2 regions of the Carnobacterium funditum DSM 5970 genome follow, and region 1 is predicted to be linked to the other one. Evidence: riboswitches for the same ligand, from Rfam matches in the RefSeq annotation. Region 1 holds a riboswitch; the other holds the start of a gene.
What was found. A riboswitch is a leader RNA that binds a small molecule or an ion and turns the genes downstream of it on or off. The one in region 1 is predicted to bind FMN.

Region 1 (8,400 bases):
TTTCAACTTATGCTCTTTGGCCAAATCCAATAAATCATTTCTCCTGGCCATCGTTCCGTCCTCTTTTATGATTTCGCAACATAATCCAACCGGTTTTAAGCCTGCTAAACGCATTAAATCAACGGTAGCTTCTGTATGCCCATTTCTGGCTAAAACTCCTCCATCAACTGCTTCTAACGGGAACATATGACCCGGCCTTCTAAAGTCTGCTGGTTTTGCATCATCAGAAACTAATGTCATTGCCGTCAATGACCTTTCCGCCGCCGAAATCCCAGTTGTTGTATCTACATAATCCACCGAAACGGTAAAAGCTGTTTTGTGATTATCTGTATTGTCTTGAATCATTTGTGGCAATAGTAACTTCTTGGTATAGGCTTTAGTCATCGGCATACAAATTAAGCCTTTGGCATGGCTAGCCATAAAATTCACATTATCTGTAGTAGCGAATTCAGCAGCGCAAATAATATCTCCTTCGTTTTCTCTATCTTCATCATCTATTAATAAAATATTTTTTCCAGCTCTCAAATCAGTCAATAATTCTTCAATTGTATTAAACATGCTCTACCCCATTCTGGTCTAAAAGAACCCATTCTCTTTTAAAAATCCTTGCGTTACATGATTCTCTTGAGTCCGCTCTTTCGAATCGAGTCTTAATAGCTTCTCGACATATTTTCCAATCATATCGCATTCAAGATTTACAGTATCTCCGGGTTGCTTAGATAAAAGTCCCGTTTCTTCACCCGTGTGCGGAATAATTGAGACTTGGAAAGACTGGTCGTCCACAGTCACGACTGTCAAACTAACGCCATCAATAGCTATCGAACCTTTTTCAATAATGTACCTTAATAAATCAAGAGTTGTTTCAACCGTAATCCAAACGGCATTATCATCACGCCTGAATTCCTTTATCTTTCCTATTCCATCAATGTGACCATTGACAATATGCCCACCAAGACGTGTCTCAAGGCTTAGTGCCCGTTCTAAATTAACGTAGCTTCCAGAAATCAATTCCCCAATATTCGTCCTTTTCAAAGACTCCGACATAACGTCTGCTTCAAAAGAATCTTTTTCTATTTTCGTCACTGTCAAACAAATTCCATTAGTCGAGATACTATCTCCAATACGTGTTCCTTGCAACACTTTTTGACCTTTTATTTTAAGAACTGAACTCTTTTCACCTTTTTTGATTGATTTGATTGTTCCTATCTCTTCAATAATTCCAGTAAACATCTATTCCCTCCGATCGATTGCTTTTCTTTATTTATCAATATATCCTTCTACAAAAAGATCCTCACCTACCATCACCGTTTTTAGTCGCTTTATTTGAAAAGCACTTTTTAACGACAAAACGCCTTCTCCTTCAACAGCAGTTTTAGCATTTTTTCCTCCGATGATTTTTGGTGAAATATAGACTTGTACTTTGTCGACAATGCCTTCTTTTAAAGCTGAAAAATTCAAAGTAGCTCCACCTTCTAATAGAATACTATCGATACCCCTAGCGCCTAATCTCCTCATTAATTCACGCAAATTAACTCTTCCAAATTGCTCTTTGGTCACAATAACTTCAATACCCATTTTCTTTAACGTTTTCAGTTTTTCTCTACTAGCTCTTTTAGTCGTTGCGATAATTGTTTTAGCTTTATCCTGATAATGTAAAACAGTAGATACCATTGGAATTCTTAGTTGACTATCCACAACAATTCTAATAGGATTTTTGCTATTTGGCGTTCTAGAAGTTAATTGTGGGTTATCTCTGATGATGGTTTCAATGCCTACCATAATTCCAGCTAATTCATGTCGTAAGCCATGAACCTGTTCTCTAGCTGTTCTACTAGAAATCCACTGAGATTCACCCGTTACTGTCGCCGTTTTGCCGTCTAGTGACATCGCACTCTTCATCACCACAAAAGGTTCTTTAGTGACAATGTATTTTATAAAAACCTCATTCAATTGTTGGATTTCTACTTCTAACACACCGGTAATAACTTCAATGCCGTTGTTACGTAGCCTTTCAATTCCTTTTCCAGCAACTAATGGATTTGGATCGGTTATTCCAATAACGACTCGTTTGATGTTTTTTTCTATTAATAAGTCAGAACAGGGAGGGGTTTTACCAAAATGTGAACAGGGTTCTAATGTGACATATAAAGTTGCCCCTGAAACGCATTCGCTTGCTGATGCAATAGCCTTTACTTCTGCGTGTGGTTGACCATATTCCTCGTGGTATCCTTGTCCAATAACTCTTCCAGCTTTAACAATCACAGCACCCACTAAAGGATTTGGTGCCGTCCACCCTTTGCCTTTTCTTGCTAACTCTAATGCCATCCTCATATAAAATTCATCCACTGTTCTCACTCCATTCAAAAATAAAATCAAAAATAAAAAACCCAAGGAATTTTTCCTCAGGGTTTTGTCGTTTTTCGAATACAGAGATCAGCAAATAAGACCGCATACTATGTATTCGGTTGCTTTTGAACTCTTTAAACGCTGTCTTCTCTCATCCAGACTATAACTGTCGGCTTCGGAATCTAACCGAATCTGCCTTGCGGCTCGTGGGCTTTACCACCGGTAGGGATTTACGCCCTGCCCTGAAGACTATTCTATTTTTAAAACAGTACACAAAAAAGCCCTAGATTTTACATCCAGGGCTTTACTTACAGTCAAATAAGACTATTCTAACATTGCTTTATAAACTCATGATTTCTATTCACCCTAAATAAGATTAAAGTTATCGTAGTTTTTTTGCAATCACTTTGTCTTCTCTCATCCAGACTATAACTGTCGGCTTCGGAATCTAACCGAATCTGCCTTACGGCTCGTGGGCTTTACCACCGGTAGGGACTTGCACCCTGCCCTGAAGACTATTTTATTTTTATACTGTTTAGATTATACCGAAATACTGTAGATGTCAATCTATTTTGTAAACTTACCTTTCTATTGCGATTAAGATAAATAGACTGTCAACTTTATTTTTTAGTATTAAGCAGCTCTATCCTATTGCTAAGACTAATTTAGGCCATCATGTGTATTGCCCATCTAACCAAACTACTCTTCTTACTTTACTTCTTTAAAACAGCAACTACTTCAATTTCGCATAACCCTTTTAACGGAAGTTCTTGTACTGCAAAACAAGTCCGAGCTGGCTTATGTCCACCGAATTGTTCGCCATAAGCTTCATTAAATGCCTGGAAATGTTCCATTGTAGATAAATAACAAGTTGTCTTGACGACCTGTTGTAAAGACGAACCCGCAGTTTCCAAAACAGCGGAAAGATTCTTTATTGCTTGTTCTGTTTGTTCTTTGATATTATCTCCAATTAGCTTACCTGTTGTTGGGTCTACTCCTAGTTGACCCGCTGGGAAAATAAAGTCTCCAGCTTTAATAACCTGTGAATATGGGCCAATCGGTTCTGGTGCATTGTTTGTATGAATCGTCTCTAACATGTTCATTCCTCCTATGAATTCTTTACTCTAATAAGAGAAAGTTTTTTAAATTCCATCTTAAAAATGAGTCTATTGATTCATAACAACTCATTCCATTTTTTCTAATGTATTATTCTGCTTTTTTGCCTTTTTTATAGAAAATATCCATATCCTCTTTAGGAACCATACTTCCACCTGTTGCCCATGAAATATGTGTCGCATTTGTCATCTTATCGACTAAGTTGTTGACTTTCAAATATTCTTGCCCCGCTTGTGACTGCAACAAACGGATGGATCCGGGTAAACCAGCAATTGCAGCTGGCTCTAAATAGATCTCCTCTTGATCAATTAAAGCAGTCAGTAATTTATATGTTTCGTTATCATCTATCGTATATGATCCACTGAAGAAATTTTCTAATACTTTAGCAACAAAACCTGATGTACGTGGAACAGCTAAACCATCAGCAACTGTTAACCCATCTAAACCAATATCTTTAACGGATATTTCATTGTATTTACCAGTAATTAAGCCAACGAGCATCGAAGGAACATGTGTTGGTTCAGCAAAGAAACAATGAACGTTATCCCCATAAATCTGTTTCAAACCAAATGTAACGCCACCTGGAGATCCACCAATGCCACAAGGCAAGTACACAAATAACGGATGGTCTGCATCTACTAAAATATTTTTTTCGCTTAATTGTTTCTTCAATCTACTCCCAGCTACTGTATACCCTAAGAATAACTCACGAGAATGTTCGTCATCAACAAAATAACTAGTTGGATCTAAATCAGATTGCTGACGCCCTTCAGTTACCGCTTTCGTAAAATCAGATTCGTGTTCAATCACGACCACTCCTCGACTTCTTAAAAAGTTCTTTTTCCATTGTTTTGCTTCAACTGACATATGGACAATTACTTCAAAACCTAATTTTGCTCCAACTGTTCCAACACTAATACCCAAATTGCCTGTCGTTCCAACAGTTATTTTGTAGTTAGAAAAGAATGTTTTGAATTTATCACTTGCAAAAACAGCATAATCTTCCTCTATCGAAGTCAATAAACCCTGTTCCAACGCTAAATCTTCTGCATGCTTTAAGACCTCATAGATGGCTCCGCGTGCTTTTACTGTTCCAGCAATTGGTAGTAAATCATCCCGTTTCAACCATACTTTTCCTTCAATCGTTCCTTTACATTCTTCTTCAAGATAAGCTTTCATATGAGGTATTTCTGTAATAGGTGATTCTATAATTCCGTCAGTTGGAGCTGTATCTGGAAAAACTATTTTTAAATAAGAGGCAAATCGAGTTAATCGAGCATCTGCATCTGCAATATCCATTTTTGAAATACTAGACTTTTCTGCTGCTTTTTCAAATACCTCTTTATTAGGATTAATCCAAAATACTTCTTTTGCTGCTTTAATATCTTTAAATAAAGGTGTCCCTTCTAAATTCATGTTCGTTTCCTCCATTACTAAGCTGGTTCTCATTAATAAAAACTCCTCTTCTATTAGCTGATTTTTTTAATAGGCATTCCTATCTTAACGAGTAACTATTTGCTTCCTCTTTCTTAATAATCTGCTTTAATAGCAACTGATTTTTTAATTTCTTTAACGGTTTCTAAAACTGGTTCTTTTGCATTAATATTCCCAGATCTAATTTGATCGGCTGTTTTAATTTTGAAGTTTCTAAAGATATGCGCACCTATAAAACCACTAATTGTACTAACAATCATACAAGCTAAAGCTGCGATTAATACTTTCCCTGCAGGATTATAAGCGAACATAACTGCAAAGCCGGCTATGGGCGTTGCTGTTCCTGGGGTGTTATTAACTAATCCCATTATCGATACAATTATACCACTTGCTGCTCCACCGATAAAATTTGTAGCATAAACTGGTATCGGATTTGCTGAAATGATATCTGCTTGCGTTAAAGGCTCTATCGCTACTGAAATAGTATCTTTTTTGCTTCCAAATTTCATTTTACTAAATAACACATAATTTAGAAAGGATGAACCAAAAACGGCTAGTGCACCAATAGCCATTGGAACCCCTGTTAATCCTAACATCGCTGTTAAAGCCATTGAGCTTAGTGGAGCTGTGGCAACTACCGTCATAATCCCTCCTAAAATAATTCCCATCATAATCGGACTTGTATTAGCTGTAGCAGTTAGTATTTCTCCAATTTGCATCAATGTTGCATCTACCACTGGCGACGTTAGTGATCCTATTAAACGAGCAAGTGGTGCTGCAACAACAATGATAACAATTAAGTCTAATCCACCGGGTATTTTTTTCTCCATGTATATAATAATAAATGAAATTAAGTATCCTGCAATAAATCCTGGTAAAATTCCAAATCCTGATAAAGAAAGACCGACAAGTACCGCATACACAGGCGAAACTCCTAATGCCAAAGGCACTAAAATAGCTGCGGCTACTCCTCCAAGACTTCCATTTGCTCCTCCAACCTCTTTTAGAAATTCAATATTCAATATATTTCCGAAAAAAGCTAAGTGAAAAGCTTCAACCAAAAAACTAGCACAAGCAGCACTGGCTAATGCTCCCATAGCTTTAGATCCTTGAGGAGCTTTGTAATTGAATAAAGTGAAGAATACTAAAACCAATAGTAATAATAATGTTCCAAATAAAATGTCCATATTATCCTCCAGTATATTATTTAATTCATTCTTAATTTAACAACATCCTCATTGCCAGTAAGCGATTACAATTTCATTTAAAAAATAATTCTCTTCTAAAATCGACTCCTTTTTCAAATCATATTTATAATTTTTTATAACATAAATAATAATTTATTATCATAATTACACTTTATCTTATTATTTTGTCCTTGTCAATGGTTTTAATGATAATTTATTATTAATCTAAACTATTATTAAAATACCAGTTGTGTTTTCTTCTATCTTGGCTTAAAATCTAATTAAGTTATCTTTTACTTCATTATTTATTTCGATACATTTTACTATAGAAGGAGTTCGCTGCCAATTGGAAAAAGAGATTATGGAACAGTATAAAAAAATCGTCTATTACTTCGGTGAACTTTTGGGTCCTACATATGAAGTTATTTTACACGTTCTTACTTCTGAAAAAGATTCTTATATCGGAGCTATCGCTAACGGAGAATTAAGCGGTAGGAGTTTAAATGCTCCATTAACTGACTTTGCGTTAAATTTGATTGAAGATAAGGTTTACTTAGAAAAAGATTTCATTACTGGGTATAAAGGTACTATGTCTAATGGAAGAGAATTCCGCTCTTCAACTTTATTTATTAAAGATCCAGCTGGAAAACTGACTGGTTTATTGTGTATTAACTTTGATGTTGATCAATACAAATACATCGCTAAAGATATCTTAAGCCTTGCTCAAATCATCTTGCCTTTGAATGATCTAACCGCTAGTCATACAACCCCCTATATTGAAAATTTTTCAAATTCTGTTCGAGATATCATTTTAACCGTCATTGACTCTAAATTATTAAGTCCAGATATTAAATTATCTCAAAATCAAAAAATTGAGATTATCGAAATTTTAGAGGAAAAAGGTGTTTTTCAAATCAAGGGTGCTGTTGTTGAAGTCGCTGCTACTTTGAATATCTCAGAAGCAAGCGTCTACCGATACTTACAAACGGTCATGCGTAAAAAAGAAGCAAACTAGTTTTCTATTTCAAGGTTATTAATAAGCTAGCCTGTTTCAGACGAAAAAACCTCTATTGAAATGGACATCCATTTCAACAGAGGTTTTTCTGTTTGCTTATTTCACTATTTTTTAATTTTGATTTCCCCTACCATTAGCGCTGTGTTGAAATTAATTAAACAAACCAACGATTGCATCCCAAATTTGACTAAAGAAATTCCCAACTTTCTCTAGCATTCCGCTGTCTTTAGCTTCTTGAAGAGCATCACCAAATTTAGATTGAACTGAATCTGATAGTTTTAGCAATTGCTCTTTTACTTGTGCCGAATCAATAGCGCTTGTCTGTTGGTATTTTTCAAACAATGCCATCAATTGATTGATTTGATCTTGTGTTACCACATTCTCTAATTGGTTATTTTTTAAAGCATCGTTTATGATACGTTCAATATCTTCTTTCGTTGCTAATTCACCTTGTTTTTCTTTTAAATCTGCTAATTCTTGTTTTATTTCGATAATCGCTTGGTCGAATTTTGCAGAATCAAAACCAGATTTATCAGCATTTTCTTGTGCAATTTCATTTGTTGTTTCTAATTCATTTTGAGCAACTTCCATGCGATTCTGGTCAAGATCTTCTCCATTAACATCAAAAGCTTTGTAAATGCCTGTTAGTGCACTCTCTCCTGTGACTTTCCGGACACTCGCTACAACAATTTCAGCATCATTTACACCTGCTGTTATAGCGGCGTTAGCATACTGGTCTTGCGTAATCTGTGTGATGTTTTCTGGTGTTTCAATCGTTACTTTGACACCTTTGCCTGAGTCTTCTTTTTGGACTAAGACAGATGAAATCATATTAGCTGTATTGCCTGATCCTTCTTTTAGATAATTAACTAAATCAGAGCCGGTAACCGCCACACTTGCTACATTTTCAGGATTATCAATGCCTAGTAATTTTTCAGTTTCTTTAATTTGGTTATCAGATAGGCCTCCGCCATATACAAAAGTCGGTTTTCCCCATTTTTCGTCTGTCACGGTCGTATCAATATCGCCTGTTGCAGCCTGAGTGATTGCAGGGGCTACAGAAACTATTGCTCCTAAAAGACTGACTGATGCAATTAGTGTTATACTAATTTTTTTAAATTTATTCATGTTCATCCCAACCTCCACTTCATTGTTTTAATCTCTTTATTCGTTTCATTTTACACTATATCGTTTCCTTTTGTCTCCTACTTAAGTCTGAAATGTAAGTGAGAAACCCTAAAAAACCCGTAGAAAGGGGCTGAGATAAAAGTCCTAGCCCCATTCTACGGGTTTTTTTATAGT
Region 2 (8,400 bases), 330 kb from region 1:
TTGATGACGAAGAACGCATTCGACGTTTACTAAAGATGTATTTAGAAAAAGAAAATTACAACATAACTGAAGCAGATGATGGAGAAAAAGCTTTGAATTTAGCATTGGAGAATGACTATGATTTAATTCTGTTAGATCTCATGCTACCTAAGATGGATGGCATCGAGGTTGCAGAAAAGTTACGAGAGTATAAAAACACCCCAATTATGATGCTAACAGCTAAAGGCGAAGAAGGTAATCGAATCCAGGGATTTGAAGCAGGTGCAGATGATTACATCGTAAAACCTTTTAGTCCTAGAGAAGTTGTTTTGCGTGTTTCTGCTGTATTAAAAAGAACTCATATTGAAAAAGAACAAGAAGAGATAAATCCAGATTTAATTGTTACGTCTAATATTGAAATTGACAATCAATCACATCGTGTATTAGCAGATGGTAAGCCGGTTAACCTGACTCCCAAAGAATACGATCTCTTATTGTATTTGATTCAATCGCCCAATCAAATTTTTGGAAGAGAACAACTATTGCGAGAAGTGTGGAAGTATGAATTTTTTGGAGACTTAAGAACTGTCGATACACATATTAAACGGTTGCGAGAAAAATTAACTAAGCAGTCAGAAGCCGCTGCAAAAATGATTGTAACGGTTTGGGGATTAGGTTATAAATTTAATTCTTATTCCGAAGAAAAAAAGTAGGCTAAAATATGAATAAATCAAACAGCCTTGTTATTCGAATTTGGTTGATTGCTATGTTGATTCTCGGTTTTTGTTTTATCTCCACGACAGAACTTTATGGCCATTTGTATCAAAAAAATATACAAATAAAATATATCTCGGACTATGAGAAAATGATTCAATCCATTGAAAGACAGTTAGAAAATGACCCAAATGTGACCATTGAAAATATTGGGGAATTGAAAGCGCATGATTCTCATTTATTTATGTCTATTGACATAGAAGGAGAACCCGTTTCTAATTTTTCTAAAGAGGCAACAACTTTTTTTTCCACCTATAAACAAGAGTTGCTGACTGATGCAGAAATAAAAAAAGCGTTTATCAATAAAGAAGATACACAAATTATTAGTGAGATGGTTCTTACTAATAATAAAAATAGCTTATTCATTTTTAAAATCAAAAATATGTTAATAGATGGAAAAAAAGCTGTTCTCTACACAGTTGTAGACTTGTCATTCTTAAATGAAACGGACCAAAAAATGGATACATGGATCGTAGCGCTATTTTCTTTTTATGGACTATTAGCTGTACTATTTTTTTATTATTTACAAAAATATCTAGGCAAACCTTTAAATGAGTTAAGAGATATTACCTTTGATTATGCAAAGAATGACTTCACTCAAAAAGCTGCAGTTAATTATAAAGATGAGTTATCACAATTAGCTTTAGCCATGAACAAGATGAGGAAATCTTTAGAGACAACGGGAACAGCGACAAGACAAGAAAAAGAATTATTAGAAAACATCGTTGCATCCATTTCAACTGGAATACTGTACTACAATCAAGACAAAACACTCTTGATGTCTAATCCTTTAGGAGAAGAATTCTTGCGCAATTGGTATACTTCACAAAATATCGAAGAATATCAATTGCCAGAATTTTTGGAAACTAAAATTGATGAAGTTATCAAAGAATCTGAAAAAGTTGTTCATGATACAGTGGTAAACGATTTTTATTTTCAACTATCATTTGTGCCTTTATTTGATGAAGACATGAAAAATGTACGTGGTGTTTTAGTTTCGTTGAAAGATTTGACAAAAGAAAGACGCTTGGATAAAATGAGAGTTGATTTTATTAATAATATTTCTCATGAATTACGAACACCTTTGGTTATGATTCAAGGTTATAGTGAAGCTATTATTGACGATATAGCTGAAACTACTGAGGAAAAACACGAAATGGCGGGCATCATTAGTGATGAAACAAAACGAATGAATCGTCTTGTTAATGAGATGCTTGATTTGTCTCGGATGGAAGCTGGTTATATTGATTTGATTATTGAAGATGTTAAGTTAGAAGATTTTTTGAAAAATGTTCTATCCCGCTTTAAAAGAATCGCTAAAAAAAGCAATGTGCAATTATCATTGAAAATTGATCCAGATATTCAATCTTATCCGATGGATACAGATAGAATGACTCAAGTGTTTGTCAATTTGATTCATAATGCTATTTATCATACTTCAACGACCCATCGAGAAGATGCGAAGGTAGAAATTCGAATTCAGCTAGATAAAATCATAGATGAAATTCAAATGGATGTCGTTGATAACGGTCCAGGTATTTTAGAGGAAGATATTCCTTATATTTTTGATCGATTTTATAAAGCGGATAAATCTCGTGTAAGCAATAAATCTAATAGTGTTGGAACCGGAATCGGATTGTCAATAGTCAAGAACATTGTCGAAGAGCACGGTGGATATATTGAAGTCACTAGTTTGCTGAATGAAAGAACTACTTTTAGGATTCACTTCCCGTATTTAGAGAATGCAAAAGATGCTAAGGAATTGTAAGAGAACTTGCAAATAAAACTGAAATAGCTTATACTAAATTTGTACATTAGATGTACTAATAAAATAGACGATTCGTCTTCAGGGGCAGGGTGTAATTCCCGACCGGTGGTATAGTCCACGAACCAGATAGCATTTCTGGTTGAACTGGTTTAATTCCAGTACCGACAGTAAAGTCTGGATAAAGAAGATGGGGCTTATTTGAATATGATACTGTTCATATGCTCTGTTTAATTTTTCTGAAGAGAAATTAGACGAGCGTATTTTTTTATGGTGTTTTTTTTAGTAAGCTCAAGAATGCTCAAGCTGATGAATCCTTTTAGGAGGATTTTTATGCAAAATTATAATACAAGAAAATTAGTTGGGGTTTCCATGCTTGCTGCGGTTGCGTTCGTACTAATGTTTTTTGCTTTTCCAATTATACCGGGAGTTACTTTTCTGAAAATTGATTTCAGTGATATCCCTGTCTTGCTAGGTATGTTTTTATATGGACCGGTAGCAGGAATAGCAGTAGCTGTAATTCGAACGATTCTTCACTATGTGCAAACAGGAGGAGACGCAGGGTATCCAATAGGGGATATAGCTAGTTTAATAGCCACTGTAGCTTATTCTTTACCTATTTACTACGTTATGAGAAATAAGACGGAAAGCGCTAAGAATGTTCTATTGGCTAATGTTTTAGGTACAGTATCATTGACCACAATACTATCCGTGTTAAATGCTTATGTGCTCATTCCACTTTATTTTTTAGTACTGAATTTCAGTGTCGGACCCATACAAAAATATATTTTTTACGGCGTCATTCCTTTTAATTTAATTAAAGGAATTGTAGTCAGTACAGTTTTCATCGCTTTATATAAAAAGTTGAAACCTTGGATAATACAAAATCAACTTATTGAACTAACTTATTCCAAATATACAACAACAGAAAAAAAATAAATAAAAAATGATTTCGTGAATCTTACGAAATCATTTTTTATTTATTTTTTAAAGAATTTCTATCTATTTTTTGGTATATTAATCTTATACCACGAATGGAAAATAAGAAGGAGTTGTGCTGTTGTGGAAAGTTTATCATATCTTGATTATTTTTATTTATCTTTATTTTCACAAGCCCACTCAAAAAAATCTTCTACGATTTATCATATACTTACCGGTAAAAAAACAGCTTCTATTCTTTATAGTGCTGAAAAATACCAATTAACTCATTTTTTCTCCTTATTTCCAAAATTAAATCGAGTTGAATTTAATAATAGCATAAAAAAAATGACTAATTTGAACTATCTTTTATTATCAGAAGAAAAAGAAGACTATTATTTATCAACTAGCGGGGAAAAGAATTATTACGATTATTTTGTCGATCATTATTATCCTAAACAGTTAAATCAGCTACAAAATGGACTCGCTCTTATCCATTTTTGGCGTACGCTTACATTAGTTACACAGGTTCTTTCTGAAATTAGGTATAAAAACAAACATTATGTACCGATAGAAAAAGAATGGGAAAAACAAATTTGGCTCAAAAAATGGCTCAAAAAAAATGGCGAAAATAAACAAGAATTAGCTATAGAATTTGGAAAAGAGTGGATTCTAATTTTGGATAAACTACCTTTATTAAATGCAGAAATAGTAGCAGTTAATCTATCTGGTCATGAGAATACTGGTAAGACTCAAAAACAACAAGCAGAAAAGTATAAGAAAGAGTCTGTTGAAGTCAATTTACTATTGTTAGATTCTCTAGCTTTGATTGGAAAAATAATGAAGCAACATCAAGAAAAAATGCCTTTGTTTTTTTCTATTTACAAAGAAATGCTTCACACTTATGATGGAACCACAAAAAGTACAGCGATTACTAGACAGTATCTATCAAAGGGTTATTCGCTTGAAAAAATTGCAAAGCTTCGTCAACTTAAATCAAGTACGGTTAATGAACATGTTATTGAGATAAGTATTATGGATCCTTCATTTAATCTTTCTACTGTTTTACCGATAGACAAGCTTGAAGAAATTAAGCAACTCTTGAAAGAAATGCCGACTATTACGTATCAAGAAATAATCAGAATAAAGCCGGAAGCTCTATTTTTATGGTACCGTCTAGCTCAAATAGAAAGGAATCGGGATAGTGACTAATCAAGAAAAAATTAAAAGTATTCTTCTCAAACAGTTCGGCTATACTCATTTTCGTAAGGGACAAGAAGAAGCTATTTTAGCAGCCTTAGCTGGAAAAGATACGCTTGTTATGTTGCCAACAGGTACGGGTAAGTCCGTTTGTTACCAAATAACGGGTTACAGCTTAGAGGGTATCGTTATTATTGTCTCGCCCTTGTTATCATTGATGCAAGATCAAGTCGATCAAATGAAATTACTGGGAGAAAAAAGAGTTACAGCAATAAATAGTTTGATGAGCAGTGAAGAAAGAAGATGGGTATTATCTCGTTTAAATGAATATAAATTTATATTCTTATCACCAGAAATGTTGCAGCAAAATTATGTATTAGCCAAACTTAAAACGATGGAAATTAGCATGATGACCATTGACGAAGCTCACTGTATTTCGCAATGGGGGATGGATTTTCGCTTGGAGTACCTAGGGTTAGGAACGGTTCGAAAAGAATTAGGCTATCCATTAACGATGGCTTTAACAGCGACAGCTACTGAAAGGGTTCGCGAAGAAATTTTAACGTCGCTATGTTTAGAGCAAAATAACACAGCACAAATTCTTTATTCGGTTGACCGTCCAAATATTGCCTTAAAGACAATAAACTGTCATCAGGATAAAGATGAGCGATTGTTAAAAGAAATAAAAAGTTTATCCAAACCAGGTATCATTTATTTTTCTAGTAAGAAAAAAGCGGATAGGATTGCTTTGTGGTTAAAAGAAGAAACAGGATACACTGTTGAAAGCTACCATTCTGATATTATCAATGAAGATAAAATCAAAATACAACAACAGTTTATACAAAATGAAATAGACATTATTTGTGCGACCAGTGCTTTTGGGATGGGAATCAATAAAGAAAATATTCGGTTTGTTATTCATTATCATATGCCAGCTAATGTTGAATCTTATTTACAAGAAATTGGAAGATGTGGGCGAGACGGGCAAGAAAGTATAGCAATATTACTTTATCAAGCAGGCGATCAATTTCTTCAAAAACGGTTACAAGAACAGAGTTTACCAAATACAGCTATGTTAGAGTATGCCTATCGTCATGGAAAAGTATTTGAAGGAAGTTCTAGTGAGACTCAACAACAAATGATTGAAAATTATCTTTCTTCAGGTACGACGATAGAGCAAGCTAAATCTCAGATACTTGGAAGAGTACTCCAAAAAGATCGACAATTAGATTATATGATGCAATATAGTCAAACAACAGATTGTAAAAGAAAGTATCTTTTACACTATTTTAATGAAAAATTAACTGAAAAACCAATTCATTGTTGTTCAAGTTGTGGCTTTAATGATGATTTTTATGACAGTATACAAGAGAAAGACACGTCAACTCATTTTTATGAATCAAAAAATTGGAAAGAAAAAATAACAAAACTGTTTTTGTTAGAGAATAAGTAAGACAAGTTTAATTAAATTATGTTACAATAAAAGCGAATATCTTTAGGAGGAGTACTTTATGGCTAAAAAAAATTCTAAAAAGAATCAAGATAAAGAAATCTGGTCACGCAAATTTGAAACTAACGATGATAATGAAAACAATAAATATTCAAGAGCTGCTCGAAAAAAAGCTGAAGGAGGAATTTCTCCAATATTAACGTCTCTTTTTATTTTTTTAGCACTGTTGATTATATTGCCAACAGCTACCTATCTTTGGTTTATGAACGAGCGCAGTGATGCGGAAGAGTTTAAACCAGATAGCGATAAAATAACCATTACGCAAAATAGTAGCAGTAAAGAATCTAGTTCTGAAAAACAAGATTCTTCTTCTGAAAAAACTTCAGTATCCGTATCAGAAGAAACTAGTACTCTAGAGATTCCAGCTAAATCAGAATCCAAAGTTGAAGATGAAGTAATTGAAGAGGTACCAGAACAATCCGTTCCAAAAGAAGAAGAAGCACCAGAGACAGCAGTAGTTTCAGAAACTGAAATCGAAAAACCAGCTTTAGAAGAAACCGGTAATACGTATACAGTAGTTGCAGGAGATAACCTTTATCGGATTGCCTTGAACCATGGAATGACAACAGACGAATTGAAAACAATAAATGGTATATCTGGTAACGATGTCGCTGCCGGGACAGTATTGAAAGTAAAATAATTACATGTTTGAATAAATAAAAGCCGTCTTAGGACGGTTTTTATTTTGAAAACAGAAAGAAGGTCTTTTAAAATGACTAATAAAATGATGATTGCTATTGATGGACCAGCTTCTGCTGGGAAAAGTACGGTTGCTAAAATATTAGCGAATGAGTTAGGCTATATTTATTGTGACACTGGAGCGATGTATCGAGCGTTAACATACGAAGCGTTGCAACAAGAAATCGATTTAGAAAATGAAGAGGATTTAATTTATCTATTAAAAAATAGTGAGATTTCTTTCGAACCTTCTGAAAAAAGCCAAAGGGTCTATGTAAACCAAGAAGAAGTAACAGAAGCTATTCGTCAACCAGATGTAACTAATTCAGTTTCTGTTGTTGCGGCACACGGTAAAGTTAGAAAAGAATTAGTAATAAGACAACAAAAAATCGCTGATGAAGGCGGAGTCGTTATGGATGGGCGAGATATTGGCACAACGGTCTTACCAAATGCAGAAGTGAAAATTTTTCTGATAGCTAGTGTGGAAGAACGAGCTGAAAGACGGTATAAAGAAAATAGGTTGAATGGGATTGACACTTCTTTAGAAATACTAAAGAAGGAAATTTCAGATCGCGATTACAAAGATTCACATAGAGAATCTTCTCCTTTAACTAGAGCAGAAGATGCTGTATTATTAGACACAACTCGTTTAGATATCCAACAAGTTGTTAGCAAGATAAAAGAAGTTGTCGCTTCAAAATCTATTCTGGGTTAACGAGTAGTAGCCTATTTATTACCAGTTGAGTGATATCCTATCTATAAAAAATAGGCCATTTTCTTTATAGATAAAAGAATTTCGGACAATAAACACAAAATTTGGTTTATTTTAAATAAAAAATTAAGAAATAAACGAGTAAAGCTGTTTTCGTAGGCCTTTTTGTAGCATTTTTTTATAATATTGGTTAAAATAGAATAAGAAAGATTTATTTGGCTAAATTAGGAGGACAAAAACATGACAGATCAAAAGGACAAAAACGAAGGATCAGAACAAGAATCAATGTTGGAAGCTTTAGATAGTGTGCAAGAAATTCACATTGGTGATACTGTTCAAGGAGAAATTTTAAAAATTCAAGATAACAAACAAGCAATTGTCGGTATTCTTGGCGGAGGTGTTGAGGGGGTAATTCCTAATAATGAGTTATCTGCCGTACCTTTTGAAGATGTTACAGAAATTGTAAACGTAGGCGATATTGTCGATTTAGTTGTAATCAAAGAAATAAAAGAAAAAGATAATGGTAGTTTTTTATTATCTAAACGTCGTATCGATGCTAAACAAGTATGGGAAAAAATCCAAAAAGATTTTGATGAAGGAACCATTATTGAAGCGCCAGTTAAAGAAGTTGTTAAAGGTGGATTAGTTGTAGATGTAGGAGTTCGAGGATTTGTACCAGCATCAATGGTAGATATTCAATTTGTAGATGATTTTTCAAGTTATAAAGGAAAAACATTAGCTTTTAAAATTATGGAAATAGAACCTAGCGAAAATCGTTTGATTCTTTCACATAAAGCCGTTCTACAGGCTGAAAGTGACTTAACTAAAAAGAAAGTTATGCAAGAATTAAAAGAAAACGAAATT

Region 2: linked by a shared signal. The riboswitch ahead of BR44_RS01515 (ECF transporter S component) and the one ahead of ribD (bifunctional diaminohydroxyphosphoribosylaminopyrimidine deaminase/5-amino-6-(5-phosphoribosylamino)uracil reductase RibD) in region 1 are both predicted to bind FMN.

Annotation. Positions count from the first base shown of each region.
Region 1 covers NZ_JQLL01000001.1:19,075-27,474, reverse strand. The annotation lists gene BR44_RS00120 (bifunctional 3,4-dihydroxy-2-butanone-4-phosphate synthase/GTP cyclohydrolase II) at 1-558, opposite strand, end outside; gene BR44_RS00115 (riboflavin synthase) at 577-1,230, opposite strand; gene ribD (bifunctional diaminohydroxyphosphoribosylaminopyrimidine deaminase/5-amino-6-(5-phosphoribosylamino)uracil reductase RibD) at 1,258-2,346, opposite strand; FMN riboswitch at 2,486-2,600, opposite strand; FMN riboswitch at 2,752-2,866, opposite strand; gene BR44_RS00105 (RidA family protein) at 3,060-3,443, opposite strand; gene BR44_RS00100 (D-serine ammonia-lyase) at 3,553-4,911, opposite strand; gene BR44_RS00095 (PTS sugar transporter subunit IIC) at 4,992-6,083, opposite strand; gene BR44_RS00090 (helix-turn-helix transcriptional regulator) at 6,430-7,098, shown strand; gene BR44_RS00085 (DUF1002 domain-containing protein) at 7,249-8,226, opposite strand.
Region 2 covers NZ_JQLL01000001.1:344,575-352,974, forward strand. The annotation lists gene BR44_RS01505 (response regulator transcription factor) at 1-692, shown strand, start outside; gene BR44_RS01510 (sensor histidine kinase) at 701-2,521, shown strand; FMN riboswitch at 2,592-2,714, shown strand; gene BR44_RS01515 (ECF transporter S component) at 2,852-3,457, shown strand; gene BR44_RS01520 (YpbB family protein) at 3,581-4,648, shown strand; gene BR44_RS01525 (RecQ family ATP-dependent DNA helicase) at 4,641-6,089, shown strand; gene BR44_RS01530 (LysM peptidoglycan-binding domain-containing protein) at 6,148-6,786, shown strand; gene cmk ((d)CMP kinase) at 6,859-7,539, shown strand; gene rpsA (30S ribosomal protein S1) at 7,777-8,400, shown strand, end outside.